Regions from separate parts of the Pectobacterium quasiaquaticum genome, predicted to be linked through region 3. Evidence: predicted binding sites of a transcription regulator. Region 3 holds the regulator's gene; each other region holds the start of a gene.
The links. The regulator PurR, encoded in region 3, represses purine synthesis genes. The targets are predictions, from matches to a motif close to CANGCAAACGTTTGCNTG.
Positions count from the first base shown of each region.

Region 1 (5,645 bases), 1.1 Mb from region 3:
ACCCTTATCGTGAGTGATTGATGTCATGTGTCGTCAATGTCGGAATTATTTAGAGTGTATTGCTTTAAAAATGAACGATATGAGTGCTATTTGTTTTCTGCACCGACTATTACAGTTTTTCTAGCAGTTTTCATGCCACAATGAACGCAGAGACGTCGTAAAAAAACCATGAGCGAATAGCACAGAAAATAAGGGTTAACTGATTGATTATCAGATATTTTCAGAATATTTTTTTGCACATAGTAATAACAATAGATAACAGTGCCATGAATACCAAAACTCACTTGCACCATCTCAGTGCTTTTACGCACAAAATTAGTGCGGCGCAATAAAAAAGCACAAAAAAGGGGCAGTAAAAGTTTACCCCCCCGAGAGAGAAATAGCGTACCTGAATCTCTACCCTGCTACGACGCACCTTGCCAGCGGATAAAGAGATCTTTTGGCAGGTCGATGTCAAACTGGTCCAGAATACGATTTACTGTCTGATCGACAATATCCTGCACACTTTCTGGGCGATGATAAAACGCAGGCACTGGCGGCATAATTATCGCCCCCAGCTCAACGGCAGTGGTCATCAATCGCAAATGCCCTAAGTGCAGCGGCGTTTCACGTACCCCCAGCACCAGAGGACGACGCTCCTTCAGCACCACATCAGCCGCACGGGTCAATAGATTGTCGCTGTAGCTGTGCACAATGCCGGAAAGGGTTTTTATCGAACAGGGTAAAATCACCATCCCCGCTGTTTTAAACGACCCCGAAGAGACGCTGGCAGCAATATCACGCGTGTCGTGTACCACATCGGCCAGCGCCTGCACGTCACGCAGGCTAAATTCCGTTTCTAACGCCAGCGTCTGCCGGGCGGCCTGACTCATAATCAGATGCGTTTCGATACCTTCCAGCGTCTGTAAAACCTGTAGCAGCCGGATGCCGTAAATGACGCCGCTGGCACCGGAAATTCCTACAATGAGTCGCTTCATTCATACTGCCTCTGGCTGGCCGCGTAAGCAGAAACGCGGAAAAATCATCTGCGCAAACTTTGCCGCATTGATTAGCGATAAGCAAGGATAAGCACCGAAACCCTGTTTTCTCTATGCAATTTTTCTCTACATACAAAATTTTCTCTACATACAAAGTTTTTCTCTACATACAAAGTTTTTCTCTACAGACAATAAGGGGGAGGACACTTTCGCGTCCTCCCCCTTCAACACAGCCTTAATGTGCGACTAGCTGTTAACCTTCGTTGTGCAATTCCAGATCTTCAACTTCATTCTGGCTACGCAGCGCTTTGGCATCGTCATTGCGCAAGACTTCCAGATAATCCAGATAACCTTGATCGACGTCCTTAGTCACGTAAATCCCGTTGAACACCGAGCATTCAAACTGAGCGATGTCCGGGTTATCTTCACGCGCGGCTTCAATCAGATCGTCGAGATCCTGGAATATTAGCTCATCGGCACCAATAATCTTACAGATTTCATCCACTTCTCGACCGTGGGCAATCAGCTCATTGACGCTTGGCATATCGATGCCGTACACGTTAGGGAAGCGAATTTCCGGTGCCGCGGAGGCCAGATAAACACGCTTGGCTCCTGCTTCACGCGCCATCTCTACAATCTGCTCTGACGTTGTACCACGCACGATGGAATCATCCACCAGCAGCACGTTCTTGTCACGGAACTCAGCACGGTTGGCATTCAGCTTACGGCGTACCGATTTCTTACGTGCTTGCTGCCCTGGCATGATAAACGTGCGGCCAACATAGCGGTTTTTCACAAATCCCTGACGATACGGCTTGTTGATGATACGCGCGATTTCTAGCGCGATATCACAAGAGGTTTCAGGAATCGGGATCACAACATCAATATCGAGATCTTCCCACTGGCGCGCAATTTTCTCACCGAGTTTCTGGCCCATACGAACGCGTGCGCTGTAGACCGATATTTTATCGATGAAAGAATCCGGGCGAGCGAAGTAGACATATTCGAAGAGGCACGGATTGCTCTTTGGATTCTCTGCGCACTGGCGGGTAAACAACTGCCCTTTTTCCGTAATGTAGATCGCTTCTCCCGGCGCTACATCGCGTAAAAATTCAAAGCCCAGCGTATCCAGCGCGACACTTTCTGACGCTACCATATACTCGCTGCGGCCATCTTCCAGATCACGTTTACCGATAACGAGAGGACGAATCCCGTTTGGATCGCGGAAAGCGACCATACCGTGACCGATAATCATGCCAACACAGGCATAGGCACCGCGAATTTGCTGGTGCGTTGCGGCAACGGCCGCAAAAATATTATCGGCTTCCAACGGGTAGTGTTGGAAACGGTCCAGCTCTCTGGCGAAAATATTCAGCAGAATTTCAGAATCAGACGTGGTGTTAACGTGACGGCGCTCCTGTTCGAACAGCTTTTTACGCAGTTCGTGGGCGTTAGTCAGGTTACCATTGTGAGCCAGCGTGATACCGAACGGTGAGTTAACATAGAAAGGTTGTGCTTCCGAGGCGCTGGAACTGCCTGCGGTCGGATAACGCACATGGCCAAGCCCCATGTTTCCCTGTAAGCGTTGCATGTGCCGCGCTTCAAACACATCTTTCACCAGGCCATTGGCCTTACGCAGGCGAAAACAATTAAAGGCATCGATGGTCACAATACCCGCAGCATCCTGCCCACGGTGTTGCAACACCGTTAACGCGTCATAAATCGACTGGTTGACCGGTGTAAAACCGGCGATACCGACAATACCGCACATGGTGTCTTTTCCTCATCAGCGCTACCGCAGCGGTAAATGCTGCGGCAAGAAACTTGACGTGCTTTGCAGGTAGTCAAAAAACCACCTGATAATATAACTGAACTGCGGGATTAACTGAGACTGCTTCCAGTCATCACTTTGTGAAAGACCAGTAAACGTATCCAGAAAGAATAGCAGTGCGGAAACGATCAGCACCCCGCGCAGTGCACCAAAACAGATGCCCAGAACACGATCGGTGCCGGATAATCCGGTACGTTCAACCAGTGAACTAATCACATAGTTGACGATAGCTCCCACAATCAACGTTGCAATAAACAGAATGGCAATCGCAATGCCGTTACGCACCAGCTCATCATCAAAACGGGTGAAGTAGACCGCGAGGTAAGCGTAGTAATGACTGGCAACAAAAAAAGCACATCCCCAGGTTACTAACGACAGCGCTTCGCGAACAAACCCCCGGATTAGGCTAACCAGAGCCGAAAATCCGATGATACCAATAATGACGTAATCAACCCAAACCATGAACTATCCTAATAATGAACGATGCTACCGATAAGCCGCTACGTCATCCTGTTCGCGGCGCATTCTAACAGAAAAAGAAAACGTTTGCGTAGCGTATTTCCGCCGATTTCATCGATAGATAATCAGGCGAAAAAATCGACAAGACGTCATACCTGATTCTATTAACTCTCAGCATCTTAACGAACGGAATGCGCTCGCACCTGCCCGCTTAGCCCGCTAATCTGTTTCAGCTCGCCCAGTGAAGACTCCAGCTTCTGCTTCGAGGCATCTGGCCCCACGTAAATGCGGGTGATTTCGCCTGAAACCGGCGTGGATGGCACGGTATACGCGCGGTAGCCAGAGAGACGAAGCTTAGCGACAATTTCGTTCACCTTGTCGGCATTTTTCAACGCACCAAGCTGCACAATATAGGCCTGTCCGACAGGCGCTTGCTGCGTCGGCTGCGTTTCAGGCTTCACTTCCGGTTTGGGTTCCGGTTTAGGCTCTGGTTTCGGTTTCACCTCTGGCTTCACCTCAGGCTTTGGCTGAGGCTTCAGCGTCACTGGTGCTGGCGTCTGAACCGGCGGACGCTCAACCACCACAGGCGGTGCCGTCATGGCTGGCGTATTCGTGCCAGAATGGGACGATGGCGGCGTGTGCGTCGTGGTTTCAGGTCCTGTCGTTGTAGATGACGTAGTTGCAGATGATGCAGACGATCTCGCTTCAGCAGCTTCGGCTTCCGCACTATTTTGCATCGCCGTTTCTGCCCCTTCCGGAGGCTGACTCGGCAGCGGCGGGTTCAGCGCAGGCAGCGCTTCCATCTCATTGCTGTCACCCAGCTTAGGGATCAGCGGAATCGACGCAAACTCGTCTTCGTAGTGCTTTTTCTTGCCATCCAGCAGGGCCGGTAAGGCGATCACGCCCAGTGCGACCAGAATAACCGTACCGACCAATCGATTCTGAAATTTACTCGCCATTCGCCTTCTCCTCATCCAGCGCGTCCATCACATGCGCTACTGTATGAAAAGATCCACACACAATGACGATATCCTGCTCCGTCGACTCGGACATTGCTTGCTGCCAAGCGGCAACGACATCGGAAAATGATTGGCTTCGCGTCAGGTGCTCGGCAATCTGCTGCGCCGTAGCACCACGCGGTCCTTCCAGCGACGCGCAATACCACTCATCCACTAACGGCGTTAAGTGGGCCAGCGTACCAACAATGTCTTTATCCGACAGCATGCCGACAACAGCTCGCACTTTTCCGGTTTTCGGCAGCCCAGCCAAACGATTTGCCAGATACGCCGCCGCATGAGGGTTGTGTGCTACATCAAGAATCAATCGCGGTGACACCTGCACAGTCTGAAAACGACCGGGTAATGCGGCGTGCTGCAAACCTTGTCGAATCGCTTCTTCACTCACGTTGAGTGAAGAATAGTGCAATGCAGCCAGTGCCGTGGCGGCATTGGCTAACGGGACGTTGGGTAACGGCAACCGTGACAGTTCGCGCTGTTTATCCTGCCAGCTCCACGTCTCGCGCTGCATTGAATATTCCCAGTCTCGACCACGGCGGCGAAGTTGCGCGCCTTTCTCCGCGGCAACGTCGGCAATCGTTCCTGGCATATCTGGCTCGCCAACAACCGCAGGTCTCCCTTGTCGGAATATCCCCGCCTTCTCGCGACCAATGCTTTCCCGATCGTTACCTAACCAATCGGTATGATCGATAGCAATGCTGGTTACCACAGATACATCTGCATCCACAATATTGGTAGCATCCAACCGCCCGCCTAGCCCCACTTCCAAAATAACGACATCCAGATTCGCCTGCTTGAAGAGTTGCAGTGCCGACAGCGTGCCAAATTCAAAATAGGTGAGCGATACCGCCCCTCTCCCTGCTTCAATATCCGCAAACGCCTGCGTATGGAGCGCTTCAGGCAATTCTTTACCCTGAATGCGCACTCGCTCGGTATAGCGAAGCAGATGGGGAGAACTGTACACTCCCACCCGCAGACCAGCGGCTAACAGAATGGATTCCAGCGTACAGCAGGTCGTTCCTTTGCCGTTTGTCCCCGCGACGGTGAAAATCGTGGCTGCAGGCTGGAGCAGTTGGAGATGTTCGGCAACCTGCTTAACGCGCTCCAGGCCTAGATCAATGGCCTGAGCGTGCAGGTGCTCAAGATAATGAAGCCACGTGACCAAAGGTGACGTGGCTTGGGGTATTTGAAGAGTATCCATGAGTCCCGTTCACTCGCTTACGGTTCATTACGGGCAGAGCGTGCGCATTGCCAACGACGTGGTCGTGCCACGCGCCCTGCCCATCATGTCAATTATGCGTCATCCTGTGATGATTCAGACGGCGCATCGCTGCGAATTTCCACGTCATCGTTGCCAGGTTC
Region 1 is NZ_CP065177.1:1,400,403-1,406,047, reverse strand. Features, by position in the region: gene IG609_RS06430 (UbiX family flavin prenyltransferase) at 405-977, opposite strand; gene purF (amidophosphoribosyltransferase) at 1,231-2,748, opposite strand; gene cvpA (colicin V production protein) at 2,770-3,270, opposite strand; gene dedD (cell division protein DedD) at 3,447-4,226, opposite strand; gene folC (bifunctional tetrahydrofolate synthase/dihydrofolate synthase) at 4,216-5,484, opposite strand; gene accD (acetyl-CoA carboxylase, carboxyltransferase subunit beta) at 5,577-5,645, opposite strand, start outside.
Region 1: the regulator PurR is predicted to act here: its motif matches at 3,344-3,361, upstream of cvpA (colicin V production protein).

Region 2 (5,645 bases), 1.1 Mb from region 3:
GTTGTCTTCGCTGTAGTTCAACTGGCTACGGTAGTGGCCTGACATCAGGAAGTAACGCACAGTTTCTGGGTCGTAATACGCCAGCACGTCGCGTACGGTGAAGAAATTGTTGAGCGACTTTGACATCTTCTCGCGGTCAACCATCACCATGCCGGAGTGCATCCAGTAATTCACATACGAGCCGTCGTGTGCACAACTGGACTGCGCGATCTCGTTTTCGTGGTGCGGGAACATCAAATCGGAACCGCCGCCGTGAATATCAAAATGCGAGCCCAACTGTTTGCAGTTCATGGCAGAACATTCGATGTGCCAGCCAGGGCGTCCTTCTCCCCACGGAGAGGACCAGTGAGGCTCACCCGGCTTGGACATCTTCCACAGCACGAAATCCATCGGGTTACGCTTCACTTCGGTAATTTCAACGCGCGCGCCAGCCTGCAACTGATCCAGATCCTGACGAGACAGCACACCGTAGCCCGGCGCGGTATCAACGGAGAACATCACATCGCCATTACTCGCGACATAGGCGTGGCGACGGGCAATCAGCGTTTCCACCATTTCGATGATGTCAGCAATATGGTGCGTCGCACACGGCTCAGCATCCGGACGCAGAATATTCAACGCATCAAAATCGGCGTGCATCTCTGCGATCATGCGGGTCGTCAGTTGGTCACTGGTTTCCCCATTCTCGATCGCACGTTTAATAATTTTGTCGTCAATATCGGTGACATTACGCACATATTTCAGTGAATATCCCAGATACCGCAAATACCGCGCCACCACATCAAACGCCACGAAAGTACGCCCGTGACCGATATGACACAGGTCATAAACGGTGATGCCACACACATACATTCCCACCTGACCGGCGTGGATAGGTTTAAATTCCTCTTTTTGGCGACTCAGCGTATTAAAAATCTTTAGCATCAGGGCGTTCCAGTGTTTTTATAAAAAATGGTTTTCACAAAAAAATGGTTTCAAAGAAATGGTTTTCACAGCCGCAGTTAGCGTCAGTAACATCAATGCATTCAGGGTTGACACCCAACGGCGTATTGAAACCTGAACCCTACTGTATTGCAAGGTTAATAAGAAGAGGGAATCAGCGAGAAAGGATAAAAATGAAATGGCCCGGAAAATCCGGGCCATTTCACATCATTGACGGTGACTGACAAAAGCAATCCGCCGACAAAAAACCATTAACGCCAGCGCGGATTGGACATCACAGAGTATTTTCCGCTACCGAGCAGGGCAATCGCGATACCCGCAAAGAAGAACACCGCCGTGCCTTCAACACCCCAAGCACCGGTTTTGGCCAACGTAGCGAAACCACCAGAGTTGACCAGTAAGGTTGCGACGACCATGGTAAAGGAGAAGACCAGTGCAGAAGGACGTGTAAGAATCCCGAGAATCATCAGAATCGGGGTGATGACTTCTCCGACATAGACACCGTAACCCACAAAAGCAGGGAGTCCTGCCGAGGTCAGCATGCCTTCAATGGCACCGATTCCACCGTGTACCTTATGCCAGCCGTGAAACAGCATCAAAATGCTGAAAGATACGCGCAAAAACAGTTTGCCAAAATCCGGTTTGTCTAATAAACGATTAACACTATCCAGAATACCCAGCATAGTTCACCTATCTCTTTAGAGTTATTTATGAAGAATAAGAATTACTCTCAGATTAATCTGAGCCATAAAAAAAGAACACGTTGATTCCGCAAAACATTGATCTGGGGCAACAAAAATCTCATTCAAATTAATTAACTATTATTTGAATTTTTGATCAATTTATTTGTTTTTAAAAGTCCCTATTGCCTGATTAACACCTTATTGCGCACTATTCTTAAGCGCACATATTATTTCAGGCCTACCAAAATCAGAGTAGTAAACCTTTTGATACGATTTTCTCATCCATCCAACGACCAACAGCGGTGCAGTAAGCGCGAAGTACTGACTCAATCGACCAGTTATGCTATAACAGCGCTCTTGTTGTTCACCGCCTTTTGTGAACAGCACTCTTAATCACTAAGGCTATCTAGGGTTCATTATTATGATTACGCTTCATACCAACCACGGCGATATCGTTATTAATACGTTTGCAGACAAAGCGCCGGTTACCGTAGAAAACTTCCTGAACTACTGTCGCAGCGGTTTTTATGACAACACGATTTTTCACCGCGTGATTAATGGTTTTATGATTCAGGGCGGCGGCTTCGCTCCCGGCATGGATCAGAAAGAAACCAATGCGACAATCAAAAATGAAGCCAACAACGGCCTGAAAAATACCCGTGGCACATTGGCGATGGCACGTACCAACGATCCGCACTCTGCAACTGCCCAGTTCTTTATCAACCTCGTTGATAACGACTTCCTGAACTTCCGTTCAGAGCGTGCCGATGGCTGGGGCTACTGCGTATTCGCTGAAGTCACCGAAGGCATGGACGTCGTTGATAAAATCAAAGGCGTGGCTACCGGCCGCAGCGGCATGCATCAGGACGTACCGAAAGAAGACGTGGTGATTACCCACGTAACGGTCAGCGAATAATCCGACCTGCATGGCAACGCTGTTCATTGCCGATCTGCATTTAAGTGTTCATGAACCGGCGATTACCGCCGGTTTTCTGCGTTTTTTACGCCATGATGCGATTCATGCCGATGCGCTGTACATTCTTGGCGATCTGTTCGATGCCTGGATTGGTGACGACGATCCCCAGCCATTGCATACGACTGTCGCCGAGGAACTGTATGCCTTACATCAGCGCGGCATTCCCTGCTATTTCGTGCACGGCAACCGTGATTTTCTGATCGGTAAGCGTTTCGCCAAACAAAGCGGAATGACGCTGCTGCCGACGGAAACGGTGCTCGGCCTCTACGGCCAGAAGATCCTCATTCTGCATGGCGATACCCTGTGCACTGACGATCAGCATTATCAGCAATTCCGCCGCCGGGTACACAACCCATTCATTCAGCGACTCTTCCTGCTATTGCCTTTGTCATTACGCGTGAAAATTGCGGCGAAGATGCGGGCGACCAGCCAGCAGGAAAACCAGAAAAAATCGCAGCAGATTATGGATGTCAATCACGACGCCGTACTTGAACGCCTACGGCATTATCAAGTGGAAACGATGATCCACGGCCACACGCACCGTCCGGCAATTCATCAGGTCGATCTCGGCGAATCTTCTGGTCGTCGTGCCGTTCTGGGTGCCTGGCACGAAGAAGGATCGATGATTAAGGTCACACCACAAAATATCGAACTGATTTCCTTCCCATTTTAATGCGTTTCCTGACATTGACTTAACGGTCTCTCGCCTTATTCCCCCAGCATTTCCGCATACGCAACCGTTTTCCTCGCCATAATGGCGTGATATGCTCTACGCCCTCAACGCCAGACCCTCCCTGTCTGGCCGACGCGAACGCGTCACGAACACGTACAATTATAGGTACAACTACAGGAGCGTTACAGGCATGTCATCCAACGTTGCCCCGGCTAAAATTGCCATCGTCATGGGTTCAAAGAGTGACTGGGCCACCATGCAGTTTGCTGCGGAAATCCTCACCACGCTGAACATTCCTTTTCATACCGAAGTCGTTTCTGCACACCGGACACCGGATAAGCTGTTCAGCTTTGCTGAGCAAGCGGCACAGAACGGTTTTGATGTGATTATCGCGGGCGCAGGCGGCGCAGCACATCTGCCGGGTATGCTGGCAGCGAAAACGCTGGTTCCCGTGCTTGGCGTGCCGGTACAAAGCTCAACGCTGAGCGGTGTAGATAGCCTGTATTCCATCGTCCAAATGCCTCGCGGTATTCCGGTCGGCACGTTGGCCATTGGCAAAGCCGGCGCAGCGAATGCGGCTCTGCTGGCCGCACAAATTCTTGCCCTGCATGACAATGGTATCGCCACCCGGCTGGCAGACTGGCGTCAGGCGCAAACCGATGATGTGCTCTCTCATCCCGATCCGCGGGAGGAGGCATGAAACCGGTTTGCGTATTAGGCAATGGTCAGTTGGGCAGAATGCTCCGTCAGGCTGGTGAACCGCTAGGTATTGCGGTTTACCCAGTGGGTCTGGATGCAGAACCGGAGTCGGTTCCGTTTCATAACAGTGTCATTACCGCCGAGATCGAACGCTGGCCGGAAACCGCCCTCACGCGCGAGTTAGCCGAGCACACGGCGTTTGCAAACCGCGATATTTTCCCGCGTCTGGCCGATCGCCTGACGCAAAAGCAGCTGCTGGATTCGTTGAATCTGGCAACCGCCCCGTGGCAACTTCTGGCTAGCGCCGATGAATGGCCACACGTCTTCGCCTCATTGGGTGAATTAGCGATCGTTAAACGTCGCGTCGGCGGTTACGACGGTCGTGGACAGTGGCGCTTGCGCGATGGCGAACAGCAAACGCTGCCCGCTGACTGCTACGGCGAATGCATCGTTGAGCAAGGCATTAACTTTTCTGGCGAAGTCTCGCTGGTGGGTGCCCGCAATACGCACGGCAAATGTGTGTTCTACCCGCTCACTCATAACCTGCATCAGGATGGCATTCTGCGTACCAGCGTGGCTTTCCCTCAACCCGATCCGCAGTTGCAGCAGCAGGCTGAACAGATGCTGTCCGCAATAATGAATGCGCTGGGTTATGTGGGCGTGATGGCGATGGAATGCTTTATCGTCGGCGATCACCTGCTCATTAACGAGCTGGCTCCACGCGTGCACAATAGCGGACACTGGACACAAAATGGTGCGTCCATCAGCCAGTTTGAGCTACATCTGCGCGCCATTCTGGATCTGCCGCTGCCAGTACCAGTGGTCGAAACGCCGTCGGTGATGGTCAACCTGATCGGCACTGATGTGAATATCGACTGGCTGGCGCTGCCGCTGGTACACCTGCACTGGTATGAGAAAGACGTTCGTCCTGGCCGTAAAGTTGGACACCTCAATCTACCGTCGTCGGACACCGTACAATTGCAACGCACGTTGCAATCGCTGGCACCTCTCTTACCAGAGGAATACCACAGTGGTCTGGCATGGGCAGAAGAAAAACTCACCGCCTGACAGATCGGTGACCGTTATCCGGCAGGTTGCACTCTGCCGGGTAGCTCTCATCTGATGTGATGCAACAGCAGGAACCGCACCATTGATACGCCCTCAAAAGAGAAAAAACATCATTACGCGTGACATCAACAAAATTGCGTTTATTATTTCATCTGCGCTTTATTTTATTTATTGTTCATTTTTCATCACTCGGCAATTAAATAAAGTATCAATAACGAGCCGTTAAAAATATTTAAAATAAAGTATCAAGATTGATATTTTAATTTGCGCGGAAATTTATTAAAATATTTCCCGTCAATTCATTTCTGTGATCGCCTCAATATTATTCGCTGACCACCACGATATAGAATGCCGCCACAAAACAGTATTGACCTACTGACATAATTATCAACATGTCTCGTTCGTTTTTTAAACTCCGTAACGGCAACTTGCCGATACTGTAATTTTTATAATCCACATCATGTGGCAATACTCTTGTAACAGAGTATTAATATATTCACCGAGGAGAGATCAGTATATGAGCACCATTCAAGATAGCAGCCAGGTGTTAGAACAGGCTTCAGGATGGCGTAAAAGCGACACGGTCTGGATGCTGGGCCTCTAT
Region 2 is NZ_CP065177.1:1,316,128-1,321,772, reverse strand. Features, by position in the region: gene cysS (cysteine--tRNA ligase) at 1-924, opposite strand, end outside; gene IG609_RS06025 (DoxX family protein) at 1,194-1,625, opposite strand; gene ppiB (peptidylprolyl isomerase B) at 2,047-2,541, shown strand; gene lpxH (UDP-2,3-diacylglucosamine diphosphatase) at 2,552-3,274, shown strand; gene purE (5-(carboxyamino)imidazole ribonucleotide mutase) at 3,465-3,974, shown strand; gene purK (5-(carboxyamino)imidazole ribonucleotide synthase) at 3,971-5,041, shown strand; gene IG609_RS06000 (HAAAP family serine/threonine permease) at 5,559-5,645, shown strand, end outside.
Region 2: the regulator PurR is predicted to act here: its motif matches at 3,332-3,349, upstream of purE (5-(carboxyamino)imidazole ribonucleotide mutase).

Region 3 (5,645 bases):
TCGAATTGACCTACAACTGGGGCGTCGACAGCTATGATTTGGGCAACGCCTATGGTCATATCGCGCTGGGCGTTGACGATGTTGCCGCAACCTGTGAGCGTATCCGCAAAGCAGGTGGCAATGTAACGCGCGAAGCGGGCCCGGTCAAAGGCGGTACGACCGTGATCGCGTTCATCGAAGATCCAGACGGTTATAAAATCGAGTTGATCGAAAATGCCCACGCCGGTAACGGCATCGGTCAATAATCCCCCGCATTCTACAGGTGCTGCATCGGCACCTGTTCTCCCTCTTCTTCTGCTATCTCCACCCTTTGAAACCGCAACGGGCATGCTGCATCTCCGGCCAAAATTTGCAATAATGCGCGCTGCGTTTTGCTAACAATTAAGAGAAAAATGGCTGATAAAAGTGATCTGAACGCCCTGAGCGGCCGTTTTCGTGGATTTTACCCGGTAGTGATTGATGTTGAAACCGCCGGATTTAATGCGAAAACCGATGCCTTGCTGGAAGTTGCGGCGGTAACCTTAAAAATGGATCAAGACGGTTGGTTACAGCCAGATGAAACGCTACATTTTCATGTCGAGCCATTTGAGGGTGCGATTCTGGAACCCGCCGCACTGGCGTTTAATGGTATTGACCCTACCAATCCGCTGCGTGGCGCAGTGAGCGAATATGACGCGCTGCATGAAATTTTCAAAGTCGTGCGTAAAGGGATCAAAGATCAAGGCTGCAACCGCGCGATTATCGTGGCGCATAATGCCACTTTCGATCATAGCTTTATGGCTGCAGCAGCCGAGCGCTGTAGCCTGAAACGTAATCCCTTCCACCCTTTTGCCACTTTCGATACCGCGGCTCTCAGCGGACTGGTGTTAGGCCAAACGGTTCTTGCTAAAGCTTGTATTACCGCAGGAATAGCGTTTGACTCCAGCCAGGCCCACTCCGCGCTGTATGACACCAACCAGACGGCATTGCTTTTCTGTGAGTTGGTTAACCGCTGGAAACGTCTGGGCGGATGGCCGATTGCACTGGAAGAAAATTCGCTGGAAAACGCATCAGGCGAAGACTGAAAAGATTGAGATCAAAAAACGGGTGCCATAAAAGCACCCGTTGGAAGGATTCACGCACGCATCGTAATAACATTTGACATCGTCATTACGCAGGACGAAGGAATTACTCTTGCTCGGCCTGCTGCGCTTTATATTTGTCTGCCGTTTCTTTGATCAGCGGTTGCAGTTCACCACGCTGAAACATTTCTACCACGATATCACAACCGCCAACCAGCTCACCATCAACCCACAGTTGCGGGAATGTCGGCCAGTTCGCGTATTTCGGCAGTTCAGCACGAATGTCTGGATTCTGCAAAATATCAACATACGCAAAACGTTCGCCACAGGCAGATAACGCCTGAACCGTCTGCGCGGAAAAGCCACAGCTTGGCAATTTCGGGGAGCCTTTCATGTACAGCAGAATCGGGTTTTCAGCAATTTGGCGCTGAATTTTTTCAATTGTCGGTGTCGTCATCTTCTTGCTTCCTTAATTCTATAGGATGGCTAACGTCCAAAACGCTAGCCATGAGCCGCCGTCAGAGGTGCTACGACAGCGACATTGACTCAGTGATATTGTACCGATGCCACTGCCCACAAAAAAACGCCATTTTTTGTAGGGTTATTTTCTCTTGAAGGAATTTGTCATTGATGAAATCAACGCCAGAAAACGCTGATAAATCAATCGAAAAAATAACTATTAACGTTTTTTCACTATTCTGTATGAATAAAGCGACTGTGCCCACTTTTTTATGGCGCCGTTTTCAGGAATACTGTGAGGATTGAGCGAGTTAAGGATTATGTTCGGTCACTGTTATTATGCGCTTATTTATTACTCTTTTTATATTATTTTTCAGCAATCTATCCCTGAACGTGGTTCAGGCTGCGCCGCATACCCCGCATTCTGCGCCGAAGAAAAGCGCCGTGGTAGAAACGAATAAGAAAAGCCGCCAAACAAAGGGTAATGCTAAGTCACCGACGCCGATCAAAAGCAAAAAACCAGAACCTACCGCCGTCAGCAATAAACCCAAATCCCGCACCGCGAGCAAAGTGACAGAAAAAAAACCGTCACGGACGCAAAGCAGCACGCCCGCGCTCGTGAAAAAGAATCTTAAAAAGCTGAAGCCTGAAGAAGAGAAACAAACCACCGCACAAGCCAGAGTCAAAACCGGACTGAAGAAGACCGCACTCAAGGGGAAAGCGGATAAAAATCCAGCGCCGACAGAAAAAGGTATGGCGCTAAGCGCCGCACATAAAAAACGCTATCAGCATGCCAAAACGACCGCAATGAATAAATTGATGAGTCAGATAGGTAAGCCTTACCACTGGGGCGGTTCCTCTCCCTTTACCGGATTCGACTGTAGCGGACTGGTTTATTACGCCTACAAAGATGTCGTTAAGATCCAAATTCCACGCACTGCAAACGAAATGTATCACCTGCGTGATGCTGCTCCGATTAAAAAGAGTGAGCTGGAAAGTGGCGATCTGGTCTTCTTCCGCATCAATAATCGTGGGGCAGCCGATCACGTCGGGGTTTATCTGGGGGAAGGAAAATTTATTCAGTCGCCACGGACAGGCTCAGACATTCGTATCAGCAAGCTGAGTGAAGATTATTGGCAGGAGCACTACGTTGGTGCACGTCGCGTGGTCACACCGCAGACGATTCGTTAAGAGACAGATTATATCTGGTATACCCTAAATAATTCGAGTTTCAGGAAGGCGGCAAGCGAAGGAATCCCGATGAACTTACTCAAGTAAGTGATTCGGGTGAGTGAACGAAGCCAACGCACATGCAACTTGAAGTATGACGGGTATAAAACGATTCAGACACGTTTTATGCATCATCAACGTGTCTGAATACCTAACCCGCCCAGAGGCACCGTTCGGTTAGTTCAGCACCGCAATAAAACTAAACGCGATGATCACAGCCAACGAACCAACAGTTGTCAGCAAAGACATCTTCAGATCTGTATCCATGAATTACTCCTTATTAACGAACGAATTTTATCTGAAAGCTTCATCTGAAAAGACACCACCGTTCACAGCCAAACCCGTTTAGGTAGTAAAAGCCACAAATAATAGGGTTATTACGATTCTTTCATAATTGTAGCGAAAAATCTCGGACGAATGCATCACTAATAGTATAAATTAGCCCTTTCACTTTCATGATAAATCGGACACAATCCGCTGTTTATGAAAGCGCTACGTATCAGTCGAAAAACGTCAACCCAGATCCCTTCGGTATAACATTCGGCATTCTCCTTCTGAAATCCTGTTTTTTAGCTTAGAAGAAGAACATTAAACGTAGGCAAACGATTAACAATATACTTACGTCTATAACAGGTAAGTTCAGGAGTCATTTTTAGATGGCAACGATTAAAGATGTGGCAAAACGTGCTGGCGTTTCCACCACAACCGTATCGCACGTGATCAATAAAACACGTTTCGTCGCCGAAGAGACTAAGGCAGCCGTCAGGGCAGCAATCAAAGAATTGCACTATTCACCCAGCGCCGTCGCCCGCAGCCTCAAAGTTAATCACACTAAATCTATCGGCTTGCTGGCCACTTCCAGTGAAGCACCCTATTTCGCCGAGATCATTGAAGCCGTTGAAAATAGCTGCTACGCCAAAGGCTACACGCTGGTGCTGTGTAATTCGCATAACGACATCGGCAAGCAGCGCGCTTATCTTTCCATGCTGGCGCAAAAACGCGTCGACGGCCTGCTGGTAATGTGCGCCGAATATCCACCAGAGCTGTTGTCGATGTTGGAAGATTATCGCAGCATTCCGATGGTCGTGATGGACTGGGGACAGATGCACAGCGATTTTACCGATACGATTATCGATAACGCCTTTGAAGGCGGTTATATGGCAGGCCGCTACCTGATTGAACGCGGCCATCGGGATATCGGCGCCATCCCCGGCACTCAAGAACGCAACACCGGCAGCGGACGCTACCTCGGCTTTTTGAAAGCGCTGAAGGAAGCCGACATCACCGTACGCGACGAATGGGTGGTTCGAGGCGATTTTGAACCAGAATCCGGCTATAAAGCCATGCATCAGATCCTCGCACAGAAACAGCGTCCAACGGCTGTATTCTGCGGCGGCGATATTATGGCGATGGGGGCCATCTGTGCGGCTGACGAGCTGGGTCTGCGCGTGCCGCAGGATATTTCGGTGATCGGTTATGACAACGTGCGCCACGCGCGTTTCTTTACGCCTGCGCTGACCACCATCCACCAGCCAAAGGAGCGTCTGGGTCAATCCGCGTTCTCTATGCTACTGGATCGAATCACTAGTAAACGGGAAGATGCGCACGTCATTGAAGTGCACCCGACGTTGATTGAGCGCCGCTCGGTGGCAGACGGCCCCTACCTCGACTATCGCCGCTAGTCGCCGCTATTCTGTACAGCCGTTTTTCTTATTCCTGCCTGCATCCTCTCTCTGCTTCAGCCAATTCTCTTGTATGCTGGCTGAAGCCGTTATAATTCTATACCCTAAATAATTCGAGTTGCATGAAGGCGGCAAGCGAGGGAATCCCGATGAGCTTACTCAAGTAAGTGATTCGGGTGAGTGAACGTAGCCAACGTACATGCGGCTTGAAGTATGACGGGTATAATACCGTGTTTCATTTTCTCTGGTGACAGCCGATACCTCGGCTGCGATAAGTGTTGTCCAGGTATGTTTTACGATACTTTTACATGTGAAAAGTTAAGGAGACATGATGGGTTTACCTTATACAGAAGAATGGGATCCTAATACCGCGCCCTGGTTCCACATCGTGCAAGACATGCTGGCCAGCGCGGATATCGCCATCAACGGCACTCGCCCTTTTGACATCCGCGTGACCAACCCCAATTTCTTTAAACGTATCCTGCGTGAGGGATCGCTGGGGCTGGGAGAAAGCTACATGGATGAATGGTGGGAGTGTGAACGGCTGGATATGTTTTCCCATCGCGTCATGCGCGCGGGGCTGGATGCCAGGCTGCCCCGCCGTCTGCACGACCTGACGCGCGTCGCCCTCTCCCGCGTCACGAATTTACAATCCCGTCGACGCGCTCAGGTTGTCGGTAAAGCGCATTACGATTTAGGTAACGACCTCTTTACCCTGATGCTGGATCCCTATATGCAATACTCCTGCGCCTATTGGAAACAGGCACAGACGCTGGAACAGGCGCAGGAAGATAAACTCGCCATGATCTGCGAAAAGCTCCAGTTAACATCAGGGATGACGCTGCTGGATATCGGCTGTGGCTGGGGCGGGTTGGCCGAATTCGCGGCACGTCACTACGGTGTTTCAGTGTACGGCATCACCATTTCCAGAGAACAACAGGTGCTGGCACAGCGACGTTGTCAGGATCTGAACGTCACCATTGAATTACAGGATTACCGCGATCTCGATCGGCAATTCGATCGCGTGGTGTCAGTTGGCATGTTTGAACACGTCGGGCCACGCAACTATGACAATTATTTCCGCGTCGTGCGGCGTAATCTAAAACCCGATGGGCTGTTTCTGCTACATACCATCGGGGCCAATAAGACCAATCCGCACATCGATCCCTGGATTCATAAATACATCTTCCCCAACGGCTGTATTCCCTCCGTA
Region 3 is NZ_CP065177.1:2,453,840-2,459,484, forward strand. Features, by position in the region: gene gloA (lactoylglutathione lyase) at 1-245, shown strand, start outside; gene rnt (ribonuclease T) at 393-1,064, shown strand; gene IG609_RS11265 (Grx4 family monothiol glutaredoxin) at 1,168-1,518, opposite strand; gene IG609_RS11270 (C40 family peptidase) at 1,860-2,711, shown strand; gene cydH (cytochrome bd-I oxidase subunit CydH) at 2,928-3,017, opposite strand; gene purR (HTH-type transcriptional repressor PurR) at 3,407-4,432, shown strand; gene cfa (cyclopropane fatty acyl phospholipid synthase) at 4,764-5,645, shown strand, end outside.

Region 4 (5,645 bases), 590 kb from region 3:
CAATCGACCGGATCGCCGGAATCGTGGCGCAACCCCTGATAGGCTTCGGCAAACGGCAAATCGAAATCGCGCAGGAAGGCATCCATCGTGATGCAGTCGGTCAACGCAATGCCCAAATGTGTGGGATATTCCCGCAGCCACATTTGTAGCGCGGCGCGCTGGCTGTTTGCCAGCGTCGGACTAATCTGCTGATGCGCCTGAAACCACTCGTGTGCCTGCGTGCCGACAGGCGTGATAGCCAAACGGCGTGCCAGATCGTAATTGCTGGTGCCGATGAGATAAGGGAAGTCGGCCTGCAGCGTCGTCACAATCGTCTGCTGGACATCACGAGAGAAACGCCGACGTGTGCCGAAATCCATTAACTTGAACCGACTGAGATCCACATTTGCGCTGTTCTGGTGGAAGCTCTCCAGTGAGGCTGACAGTTGGGCAAGCGCCTGCTCAGTCGTAATGTGAGGTGAACGATCGCGATGCACGACTTCACTGATCACGGCCAGCAAGGGAACTTCCCACAAAATCACTTCACGCCATGGCCCGGTGATACGGATATCCAGTTTTCCCGCATGATTCTTGATCGAAACCTGCTGCGGATTAAAACGGAAGTCCCGCAGCCAGTGGAGATAATCTGGCTTAAAGAACGGCAGAGAAGAAAGATAGGTGAACTCATCGTCACTCAATGACAAGAAACGCATGAGATCGACCTGATGGGCTATTTCGTCGGCGTAAACGCCTAATAACTCATCGCCGCGACAGCGAAATTCAGCCGCAACGTCGACATCATAATAGTGATGATACACCGCCTGTTGCATGTGCAGCTTGTAGGCATCGGTATCCAGCAATGAGTGCAGAATCGGGGAAGTGTGCAAAGTCATAATGCGTTACAGCATCCTTGTAAGATGCCTATCCACCATTGGGACAATCAGCAATGTTCGGTCAGTATACCTTGATTATCCGTTTATTACATTACGACAACATAGCGAGACGTGCGGGAATGAAGCACGGTACGATGATTATCCTCATTATTTTGTCGTGGTAACATTAAGATAACAGGCTTAGACTTGATCTTTAGATGTTTATGACGAGGTGGAAACTTTATATGAATCAACAGCCGCAAATAAAATACCGCCATGACTACCGTGCGCCGGATTACACCATTACTGACATTGCACTGGATTTCGATCTCCATGCTGAAAAAACTCACGTAAAAGCCGTTAGTCAGGTGGTGTTGCAGGGGGACGCTGGCGCGCCGTTGAAGCTGGATGGCGAAGGGCTGAAACTGATTAGCCTGAGTGTTGATGGTCAGCCGTGGACACATTACCAGCAGCAGGACGATGGCCTGATTCTGACACAATTACCCGCGCATTTTACGCTCAGCATCGAAACGGAAATCAATCCTGCCGCCAACAGCGCGCTGGAAGGGCTGTATCTTTCTGGCGATGCACTCTGTACGCAGTGTGAGGCCGAAGGTTTCCGCCATATTACTTATTATCTCGACCGACCGGATGTGCTGGCGAAATTCACCACGCGCATCACTGCGGATAAAGCTCGCTATCCTTATTTACTCTCTAATGGCAATCGTATCGCACAACGGGAACTGGAAGGCGGCCGCCACTGGATTGAATGGCAGGATCCCTTCCCGAAACCTGCTTATCTGTTCGCGCTGGTTGCTGGCGACTTTGATGTCCTTCAGGATCGCTTCACGACACGTTCTGGTCGCGATGTTGCATTAGAGTTGTTTGTTGACCGTGGCAACCTCGATCGCGCTGGCTGGGCGATGACCTCGCTGAAGAATTCGATGAAGTGGGACGAAGATCGCTTCGGACTGGAATACGATCTCGACATCTATATGATCGTCGCCGTTGATTTCTTCAACATGGGGGCGATGGAAAATAAAGGGCTGAACGTATTCAACTCTAAATACGTGCTGGCCAAGGCGGAAACCGCGACGGATAAAGACTATCTGAATATTGAAGCGGTGATCGGACATGAATATTTCCACAACTGGACGGGTAACCGCGTCACCTGCCGCGATTGGTTCCAGCTTAGCCTGAAAGAAGGGCTGACGGTGTTCCGCGATCAGGAATTCAGCTCCGATCTGGGTTCGCGCCCGGTGAATCGCATTGATAACGTGCGTGTGATGCGCGGTGCGCAGTTTGCCGAAGATGCCAGCCCGATGTCGCATCCGATTCGTCCCGATCAGGTGATCGAGATGAATAACTTCTACACGCTGACGGTCTATGAAAAGGGATCGGAAGTGATCCGCATGATGCACACCTTATTAGGTGAAGAAGGCTTCCAGGCCGGTATTCGTCTGTATTTTGAGCGTCACGACGGCAGCGCGGCAACCTGTGATGACTTCGTGCTGGCGATGGAAGAGGCTTCCGGTGTCGATCTCACGCAGTTCCGCCGCTGGTACAGCCAATCGGGCACGCCGGTGCTGACCGTGCGTGATGATTACGATCCGCAGACGCAACAGTATCTGCTGAGCGTGAGCCAGATGACGCCCGTCGGTGCCGACAAACAGCCGAAGTTACCGCTGCACATTCCGTTGGATATCGAACTGTACGATCCGCAAGGGCAGGTCATTCCGCTACAGAAAGACGGTCAACTGCTGGCGTCAGTACTTAATGTGACCGAACCTGAACAGACGTTCATTTTCGATCACGTGCCTTGCCGCCCGATTCCTTCTTTATTACGTGAGTTCTCTGCGCCGGTAAAATTGAACTATGCCTGGAGCGATGAACAACTGACGTTCCTGATGCGCCACGCCAGCAATGCGTTCTCGCGCTGGGATGCGGCACAGAGTCTGCTGGCTAACTATATTCGTCTGAACGTTTCCCGCTATCAGCAGAAACAGCCGCTTTCCGTGCCGATGCATGTTGTGGATGCTTTCCGTGGTGTGTTGCTGGATGAAACGCTGGATCCGATGCTGGCTTCTCAGATTCTGACATTGCCGAGCGAAAACGAAATTGCCGAGTTGTTTGACATCATCGATCCGACGGCGATCGCTGCTGTACGTGAAAGCATGACGCGTACGATGGCAAAAGAGATGGCGGATGAGTGGCTGGCGGTATACCACGCGAATCACGCGCCGCAGTATCGTATCGAACATGCGGATATGGGTAAACGTGCGCTGCGCAACGTCTGCCTGCATTATCTGGCATTCAGCGATGAAGCGCAGGCGGATAAACTGGTGCAGGTGCAGTTCCGTCAGGCGGATAACATGACGGATTCGCTGGCGGCGCTGTCGGCGGCGGTTGAGGCGCAGTTGCCGGTGCGTGATGAGCTGCTGACGCAGTTTGATAACCGCTGGCACCAGGATGGCTTGGTCATGGATAAATGGTTTGTGCTGCAAGCGACCAGCCCGGCAGCCGATGTGCTGACCCGCGTGCGCGAGCTGCTGCAACACCGTTCATTCAGCCTGAACAACCCTAACCGCCTGCGTTCGTTGGTGGGGGCGTTTGCAGCCTCGAATCCGTCGGCTTTCCATGCCGAAGACGGCAGCGGTTATCGTTTCCTGACGGAGATTCTGGCCGATCTAAACACCCGTAATCCGCAGGTTGCTGCGCGGGTGATCGAACCGTTGATCCGTCTGAAACGCTACGATGCTAAACGTCAGGCGCAAATGCGTCAGGCGCTGGAGCAACTGAAGACGTTGGAAAATCTGTCTGGCGATCTGTTCGAGAAGATCAGCAAGGCACTGCAAGACTAATCCTGCCACAGTAATTCTTCTGTCACACGCGGTAGCTTGCCGCGTGTGACATTCTACCCCGCGCTAGTTTCTTACTTCCGCAAACGTTTTACTTTCCGCAGCGATGGCACTACCATCACCGACCGTGAGTTAAACCGTAATCCACTATTGCTTACTTTCAGCGTAGGCAAGATACCTTTGTGATAGGGGTCTCAGGAGACAATATGTTCTATCCCGTTATCAAAAAAGCCCTGTTTCAGCTCGATCCCGAGCGAGCACATGAGCTGACCTTCCAACAATTACGCCGTATTACCAACACGCCTTTTGAATTTCTCGTCCGCCAATCCGTTCCGACTAAACCGGTTACCTGCATGGGGTTATCTTTTAAAAACCCACTCGGTCTAGCGGCGGGATTAGATAAAGACGGCGAATGTATCGATGCGTTAGGCGCAATGGGATTTGGTTTTATTGAAGTGGGGACGGTGACGCCGCGTCCACAATCCGGTAATGATAAACCGAGATTATTCCGCGTAGTGGAAGCGGAAGGATTGATCAACCGGATGGGTTTCAATAATAAAGGCGTGGATTATCTGGTCGAGAATGTAAAGAAAACACGTTTTGGTGGTGTATTAGGGATCAACATCGGCAAGAATAAAGATACGCCGGTTGAGCAAGGCAAAGACGATTATTTGATCTGCATGGACAAGGTTTATCCTCACGCAGGCTATATCGCGATCAACATTTCGTCGCCCAATACGCCGGGATTACGCAGCCTGCAATATGGTGAAGCGCTGGACGATCTTTTGCTGGCGATAAAGAACAAGCAAACAGAATTGAAAGATAAGCATCAGAAATATGTTCCCGTGGCGGTAAAGATCGCGCCGGATCTTTCAGAAGAGGAATTGATCCAAATTGCCGATAGTCTGGTTCGCCATAACATCGATGGCGTGATTGCCACCAATACGACACTCGACAGAAAATTGATTCAGGGATTAAATCACTGCGGGCAAACCGGAGGATTAAGTGGACGTCCGTTGCAGACAAGCAGCACGGAAATTATCCGCCGTTTGTCACAGGAATTAGCGGGACGTTTACCGATTATTGGCGTTGGCGGAATTGATTCTTTGGTCGCTGCACGCGAAAAAATGGCGGCTGGCGCGTCGCTGGTACAGATATATTCAGGCTTTATTTTCCACGGCCCTCGCCTGATTAAAGATATCGTTACACATATTTAATCCGAAATGCCTTTCATTTTTAGCTGGGGGTTTATTTATCCCCCCGGCTAGTCTATATTTTATCCGTTTGCGTAAATAATCTATCAACGGATGACGGATCTTCTTGCCGCAATGTTTGTGACGATGAACGATTATTGTGATGTGAGAAAAAACAATCAGCCATTTCTGATATTTCTACTATGAAGGCGAAGGGTAAATAATATGAAGTTAAAACCTGACGATAACTGGCGCTGGTATTTTGATACCGAACACGATCGCCTGATGTTGGATTTGGCTAACGGCATGTTATTCCGTTCTCGTTTTCCGTCTAAAATGCTAACTTCGGATGCATTCAATGAATGTGCATTCTGTGTTGACGATGCTGCGTTATTTTTTACCTATAACGATAAATGTCAGAAAGCGGCACTGCATCGAGACCTACAAGGCGAATTAGTTTTGAATGCGTTGGTCGCAAGTCGGTTCCTAAAACCGCTTATGCCAAAAAGCTGGCACTTCATCCAACAGCCGGATGCCGTAACGTATTCGCCACAGGCGGGGGATGTTGTACAGGTACAGCTCACGGAAACCTATGAAACGGCCTGTTTTCTGGTGGCGGAAGCAGGGGATAAAGCCTGCCTTTGCTTGCTGGCACAAGAACAGCTGTCATTAAGCGGAAAAACCATGGGGCTGGGTGACGCCATCAAAATCATGCACGACAGACTCATGCCTGCCGTTGTTCA
Region 4 is NZ_CP065177.1:1,859,506-1,865,150, forward strand. Features, by position in the region: gene pncB (nicotinate phosphoribosyltransferase) at 1-872, opposite strand, end outside; gene pepN (aminopeptidase N) at 1,097-3,712, shown strand; gene pyrD (quinone-dependent dihydroorotate dehydrogenase) at 3,916-4,926, shown strand; gene IG609_RS08570 (cell division protein ZapC) at 5,128-5,645, shown strand, end outside.
Region 4: the regulator PurR is predicted to act here: its motif matches at 3,789-3,806, upstream of pyrD (quinone-dependent dihydroorotate dehydrogenase).